2 regions of the Streptomyces sp. DSM 116793 genome follow, and region 2 is predicted to be linked to the other one. Evidence: riboswitches for the same ligand, from Rfam matches in the RefSeq annotation. Region 2 holds a riboswitch; the other holds the start of a gene.
What was found. A riboswitch is a leader RNA that binds a small molecule or an ion and turns the genes downstream of it on or off. The one in region 2 is predicted to bind glycine.
Positions count from the first base shown of each region.

Region 1 (3,650 bases), 6.3 Mb from region 2:
GCCGAGAACTCGGTGTACTCGTCGGCCGAGAGCAGGTCGTCCGGCTCCTCGGTGACGCGCACCTTGAAGAGCCAGCCGCCCTCGAACGGCGCGGAGTTCACCAGCGAGGGGTCGTCGACCACGTCTTCGTTGATCTCGGTGACCTCGCCGCTGACCGGCGCGTACAGATCGCTGACCGACTTGGTCGACTCCAGCTCGCCGCAGGCCTCGCCCGCGGTGACCGTGGAGCCGGCCTCGGGGAGCTGGGCGTAGACGACGTCGCCGAGGGCGTTGGCCGCGAACTCGGTGATGCCGATCGTCGCCACGCCGTCCTCGGCGGGCGACACCCACTCGTGCTCCTTGCTGTAGCGAAGCTGCTCGGGGTTGCTCATGGGGTGAATTCTCCTGTACGCGGGGGAGTGCTGATGAACGGACCGTCTCGCGATGCAAGACGGGGCGCGTGGGCCCGGTCACGGTCGCGCCGGGCGGAGACAGGGCGCGGGGCGGGCCGAGGGAGCGCACGGGGTCGGGAGCGCGCCGCCGGCTGCCCGCGGATCACTTCTTCCGCTGGTAGAACGGCAGGGCCACCACCTCGTACGGCTCATGGCTGCCGCGGATGTCGACCGCCACGCCCGGCGTGCCCGACGCCGCGTGCTCCGCGTCGACGTAGGCCATCGCGATCGGCCTGCCCAGCGTCGGCGACGGGGCGCCCGAGGTGACCTCGCCGATCACCGTACCGTCCGCGGCGGCCACCACGGCGTAGCCCGCGCGCGGCACCCGGCGGCCCTCGGCGACCAGCCCGACGAGCTTGCGGGGCGGGGCGCTCTCGGCGCGCCGGGCCGCCTCCTGGAGCGCGGCGCGCCCCACGAAGTCACCCGGCTTGTCGAACTTCACCACCCGGCCGAGGCCCGCGTCGAAGGGCGTCAGCGCGGTGCTCAGCTCGTGCCCGTACAGCGGCATGCCCGCCTCCAGGCGCAGCGTGTCCCGGCACGACAGGCCGCACGGCACCAGGCCCGCGCCCGTGCCCGCCTCGGTGAGCGCCGCCCAGAGGCGCTCGGCGTCCCCGGGCGCCACGAACAGCTCGAAGCCGTCCTCGCCGGTGTACCCCGTACGGGCGATCAGCGCGGGGACGCCGGCGACGGTGCCGGGGGCGCCCGTGTAGTACTTCAGGTCCGCGAGCGGGACGTCGGTGAGCGGGGCGAGGATGCCCGGGGAGGCGGGGCCCTGGACGGCGAGCAGGGCGTAGGCGTCGCGGTCGTCGCGCACCACCGCGTCGAAGCCGGCGGCCCGCTCGGTGAGCGCGGCGAGGACGGTTCCGGCGTTGGCGGCGTTCGCCACGACCAGGTACGCGGGGGACTCCCGGGGCTCGGGGGCCGCCTGTCCCGTGGCGGGCTGCGGCGCCGTGCCCGGCCGGCCGGCGGCGAGGTGGTAGACGATCAGGTCGTCCAGGATGCCGCCGTCCGCACGGCAGATCATCGTGTACCGCGCGCGGCCCGGCTTCAGGGCGCCGATGTTGCCGACCAGGGCGTGGTCGAGCAGGGCGGCGGCGCCCGGCCCGGTGACGGTGATCTCGCCCATGTGGGAGAGGTCGAAGAGACCGGCGGTGGTCCGCACGGCCTGGTGCTCGTCGCGCTCGCTGCCGTACCGCAGCGGCATGTCCCACCCGGCGAAGTCGGTCATGGTGGCGCCGAGCGAGCGGTGCACCGCGTCGAGAGCGGTGCGGCGGGACTGGGGGGCGTCATGGGGCATGGCTGGCTCCCGGGGGCAGAACAGGGCGGACGAGATCGGTCCTCCCCCTCTGTCATCGGAACCTGAGAGGTTCGCCGAGAGCCCCGTCCCGCAGGAGACGTCCGGGCGTCCTGGCTTGCACCTTGGGTGGGGCCGCCGGTCGGGCGGCCCGCTTTCCAGAATTGCCTCACCCGCGCGGTACGGGGCCTGAGAGATTCAAGGGAGGACTTGCTCCTTCGGCGCCCCGGCCGATGGCCGGAGGCTCTCCCGCGCGGATTCAAGCGGCCGGTATGCAGTTGGCGCGCACATCATCGCACGGCGCGCGCTCCTCCACGCCCCCAGGCGTGGCCGGTAAGCCCGGCAGGCTTGGCCGGTGCGCCCGGCAGGCGTGGCCGGTGCCCCGTCAGGGGGCGCGAGGCGAATCGCGCGGCGCGCTGGGGAGTGCGTGCTCCGAGTGGGGTGAACCGGGTTCACGGGCCGCGGTGCGACGTCGGCGCTTCGGTGAGCAGCCGCGGTGCGGCTCGGGCCGGTGCGACGGCGGCCGGTCGGCCCTCCTTCGGGGTGCGAGGGCCCGCGTGTGATCGGTGGGGGCCGTGCGACACGCGCGGAGCGCGCTTGTGGACGGGGTGCCGCCATGTGTCGCATTACCGTTTCTTTGCACTTGACGACGGGCAGACCACGTACCAGCCGGCCCGGACAGACACAGAGGGCCGGGACAGCTTGGGGGAGGCCGATCACGGTGGACGGTCCGATCACGGCACGCGGCGCGCACGCCGGGGATGGAGGGGGCGCCCGGCGCGCGCTGCTCCAGGTGCCCCGTGCGCTGCCCGCCCAGGGTGCCCCGGGCGCCGTCCCCGGGCCGGGCACCGCGTCCGCCCCGGATACCGCACCGGCCCCAGGCGCCGCACCCGCCTCGGGTGGCGCTCCGGGTGGCGCGCCCTTCCCGGGCGTCGTGCGGGATCTGCGGGGGTGTGCCGGCCACGGTCCCCGGCGGTTGTCGTTCGCCGCGGGCGACCTCGTCGTGGTCTCCGGGCTGCCGGGGAGCGGCAAGTCCACGCTGATGCGGCGGGCGGTGCCGGGGCCCCGGATCGACTCCCAGGACGCCCGCGAGTGGTGGGCGCGGCGCCTGCCGCGGTGGGTGCCGTATGCGGTCTACCGGCCTCTGGTCCGGGTCTCGCACTATGCGCGGCTGCGCCGCGCGCTGCGCAGTGGCGCGGGGGTCGTCGTGCACGACTGCGGGACGCAGGCGTGGGTGCGGTGGTGGCTCGCGCGTGCGGCGGTGCGGCGTGCCGCGGCTCTGCACCTGGTGCTGCTCGATGTGGCGCCGGGTGCGGCCCTGGCCGGGCAGGGGGCGCGGGGCCGCAGGGTCTCCCGGTACGCCTTCCTGCGGCATCGCAGGGCGGTGGGGAGGCTGGTGCGGGGGCTGACGGCCGGGCGGGTGCCGCGGGGCTGTGCGTCGGCGGTTCTCCTGGATCGGGCTGCGGCCGACGACCTGTGCGCGATCGGCTTCGGTGCGGTGCCCGCACGGTGGTGAGCCGACCCTCCGGGGTCACCCCCGGTGGGGTGCGCCGGTTGTTCTCCGGACCTCGGCGCGGCCGCCGGTCGCTCGCGCCCCACCCGGCGGAGCCCGCATGGACGCGCCCTGCGCCCATTCGGCGCCCCTCGATGGGGTGGTGCCGGTTGTCTGAGGACCACCAGCCCAGTGGGTGGTTGCCCGCGCAGTTCCCCGCGCCCCTTCAAGACGGGGCTGCGCCCCGACAGGTCGCACGGCTGGTCCTGGGGACACCTCCCACGCCCCGGGCACTGGGCCCTGGGGGCGCCGAAGGCGCCGGAAAGGGGCGCGGGGAACTGCGCGAGCGACCCACGACTAACTGGTGGTCCTCAGACAACCGATGCCACCCCGCTGAGGGGGCGCCGGAGGCGCATGGGAAGGGGCGCGGGGA
Region 1 covers NZ_CM170494.1:6,834,589-6,838,238, forward strand. The annotation lists gene gcvH (glycine cleavage system protein GcvH) at 1-371, opposite strand, end outside; gene gcvT (glycine cleavage system aminomethyltransferase GcvT) at 535-1,728, opposite strand; glycine riboswitch at 1,894-1,987, opposite strand; gene ACSMXW_RS26905 (AAA family ATPase) at 2,531-3,241, shown strand.
Region 1: it holds a riboswitch for glycine, as region 2 does, so the genes downstream of both, gcvT (glycine cleavage system aminomethyltransferase GcvT) here and gcvP (aminomethyl-transferring glycine dehydrogenase) in region 2, are expected to answer to the same signal.

Region 2 (3,650 bases):
GCTGGTCGCGGTGCCGCTCGATCTTCGCGCGCAGGTCGGCGATGTCGATCTCGCCGTCGTCCGAGGTCTTGACCACCACGACCCGCATCCCGGCCAGCACTGCGCTCGCGGCGTTGGTGCCGTGCGCCGAGGACGGGATCAGGCAGACGGTGCGCTGCTCGTCGCCACGGGCCCGGTGGTACCCGCGCACCGCGAGCAGCCCGGCGAACTCACCCTGTGAGCCGGCGTTGGGCTGGAGGGAGACCTTGTCGTAGCCGGTGATCCTGGCGAGCTGGTCCTCCAGCTCCTGGATGAGGCTGAGGTAGCCCTGCGCCTGCTCGGCGGGGGCGAAGGGGTGCAGGGCGCCGAAGCCCGGCCAGGTGATGGGCTCCATCTCCGTGGTGGCGTTGAGCTTCATGGTGCAGGAGCCGAGCGGGATCATGCCCCGGTCGAGGGCGTAGTCGCGGTCGGCGAGCCTGCGCAGGTACCGCAGCATGGCGGTCTCGGAGCGGTACTGGTGGAAGACCGGGTGGGTCAGGTACGTGTCAGTGCGCAGCAGCGCCTCGGGGAGCGCGTCGCCGTCGGTGCCGTCCGCGGCGGTGAGCGCCGCGTCCAGTGCGTCGATGTCGGCGGTCACACCGAAGGCGGTCCACACCGTGCCGAGGTGGGCACGGGTGGTGGTCTCGTCGCAGGCGATGCCGACGTGGTCGGCGTCGGTGAGGCGGAGGTTCACACCGTCCTGCCGGGCCGCCCGCACCACGGCGGCGGCCCGGCCCGGCACCCGTGCGGTGATGGTGTCGAAGAAGACGTCGTGCACCACCTCGACGCCGCCGCGCCGCAGGCCCTCGGCGAGCAGCGTGGCGTACCGGTGGGTGCGCCGGGCGATGGCGCGCAGGCCGTCGGGGCCGTGGTGGACGGCGTACATCGCCGCCATCACGGCGAGCAGGACCTGCGCGGTGCAGATGTTGCTGGTGGCCTTCTCGCGGCGGATGTGCTGCTCGCGGGTCTGCAGCGCCAAGCGGTAGGCCTGGTGGCCGTCGGCGTCGACGGAGACACCCACCAGCCGGCCGGGGAGGTTGCGGGCGTACTCCTCGCGCACGGCGAGGTAGCCGGCGTGCGGCCCGCCGAAGCCCATGGGCACACCGAAGCGCTGTGTGGTGCCGACCGCGATGTCCGCGCCCAGCTCACCGGGCGAGCGCAGCAGGGTGAGGGCGAGCAGGTCGGCGGCGACGGTGACGATGGCGCCCAGCTCGTGGGCCTGCTCGACGACGGGGCGGATGTCGCGCACGGCACCCGAGGCGCCCGGGTACTGCACCAGCACGCCGACCACGCCGCGCTCGGCCGCCTCCGCGGGGATTCCGGCGGCGAGGTCGGCGACGACGACCTCGACCCCCGCGGGTTCCGCGCGGGTCCGGATCACGCCGATGGTCTGCGGGAGGGCGTCGGCGTCCACCACGAAGACACCGTCCTTGACCTTGCCGACCCGCCTGGACAGCGCCATCGCCTCGGCGGCGGCGGTGCCCTCGTCGAGCAGGGAGGCGCCGGCCGTACGCAGGCCGGTCAGGTCGGACACCACCGTCTGGAAGTTGAGCAGCGCCTCGAGGCGGCCCTGCGAGATCTCCGGCTGGTAGGGCGTGTACGCGGTGTACCAGGCCGGGTTCTCCAGGACGTTGCGGAGGATCACCGGGGGCGTGAACGTGCCGTAGTAGCCGAGTCCGATCATGGAGTCGAGCACGTCATTGCGCTGGGCGAGGGCGTGCAGTTCGTCCAGGACCTCGGCCTCGGTGCGGGCGGCGGGCAACTGGAGGCCCTCGGTGTCCTTGATCACGTCGGGGACGGCGGCGTCCGTCAGCTCGTCCAGGGAGCCGTAACCGACCTGCGCGAGCATCTTGGCCAGCGCCTCTGCGTCGGGTCCGATATGGCGCCGGGCGAAGGGGATGCCCTCTTCGAGCCGGGCGAGCGGGGTACGGTTGAGGGACATGGCGGAGGCCTCCTGGTCTGCTACGACCTGCGAGGGACACCACGGCGGGTGCCCGAATCGGCCTCCCCCTCTGTCATCTCGACCTGAGAGCTTCACCGGTGCGCCATCGGCGCCCGGCTTTCACCGTCGGTGAGAACGGAGGCCTGGGCTCCCGCTCTGCTTTCCAGAGTGACCTCGTCCGTGCGGTACGTGGGCCTGAGAGTTTCCGGGGAGGATTTGCTCCTTCGGCGCCCCACGGCCTGAGCCGGGGAGCTCTCCCGCACGGGTTCAGCAGCCACGGCCAGCCTACCAGCGGGGGCCGCGGCAGAACGTTCGAGTGGCCGACGTCCGGAATGTGCTTTTTCGTAGTGCCTACGGATGATGTGGAAACCACTGGAGGGATCGTGCAGAGCGACATCGATCCGCGCCACCTGATCGGCCGCAAGGCGTTCGACCGCAACGGCACGAAGATCGGCACGGTCGACGAGGTGTACCTCGACGACGCGACCGGCGTCCCCGAGTGGGCCGCCATACGGACCGGCTTCTTCAGCCGGGACGCCTTCGTACCCCTGGAGCCGAGCCGCCTGGAGGAGGGCACGCTCCGTGTGCCGTTCGACCGGGCACTGATCAAGGACGCGCCGGACTTCGGCGTGGGCCGCCATCTCTCGCCCGCCCAGGAGTTGCAGCTGTACCACCACTACGGCCTCGACACGGCGGCACCGCCGCCTCCCGAGGACCGTGACTTCGGGCGGTTGGCGGGGCAGGACGAGGGGTGAGGAGTGAGCACATGTGGGCCGCACCCCGCGGCCCACACCCGGGCGGCGCACGGCGGGGGCCCTCCGAGGCCGAGCGCCGGCACGGGGCCACGGAAACACCTCACGGTGTGCACGGCAATGCGGCACCGGGGTGCTGGCGGCCCGCGCCCCGGACTCGGGCGCGCGCCGACGCCCCGCAAGCGGGGCGCGGGAAACCGCGCGACCTGCCCCCTACCGGGCCGGTGGCCCGAAGACGACGGAAACGCCCCCTTGCGACGGTGGCGACCTGACGGTGCTGTGGTGGCCGGTCGCGCGGTTCGCCGCGCCCCGGCCGGCGGCCACGCACACGGTGTTCACGGCGGTGCGGCACCGCCGTCCGGAGCTTCGGCGCTCGGTCTTCGTTCGGGGTCGGGGTCCCGGCTCACGGGCCCGGTGCCGTCGTTCGCCGGTCCGGAGCCGCCCTCCTCCAGGCCGGGGCCGTCCTCCTGTCCCTGCCCCGGTGGTGTGCCCATGTGCCCCGGTGGTGTGCCCGTGATCGCCTCCGGTACCAGGGGCAGGGGGTCGGAGAGGGTGAGGTCCGGGTCGTCGGTGCGGAAGGTGCGGACGCGGCCGGGCGGGGATCCTGGGGTCTCGAACCGGACGGTCACCCTGCCGAGGCCGCTGCCCTGGATCCAGCCCGGCCCGTATGCGGCATGGTGCACATCGTGGCCCGCCGGCCAGCGCCGCCCGGCCGGAACGGGCGTTTCCTCCTGCTCCTGCTCGGCCACGGGCTCGGGCTCTGCGGTCCGCACCTCCGCGGCCTGCGCGAACAGGTCCTCCTGCGTGAAGTCCGCGAGCCCGCTGACACCGACGCCCAGCAGCCGCACTCCCCCGGTGGTGTCCACGGCCTCCAGCAGGCGGGCGGCGGCCTCCCGCACCACGCCCCGGTCGTCCGTGGGGCCGCGCAGGGTCTCCGA
Region 2 covers NZ_CM170494.1:554,103-557,752, forward strand. The annotation lists gene gcvP (aminomethyl-transferring glycine dehydrogenase) at 1-1,960, opposite strand, end outside; glycine riboswitch at 2,134-2,230, opposite strand; gene ACSMXW_RS02435 (PRC-barrel domain-containing protein) at 2,344-2,715, shown strand; gene ACSMXW_RS02440 (DNA polymerase IV) at 3,048-3,650, opposite strand, start outside.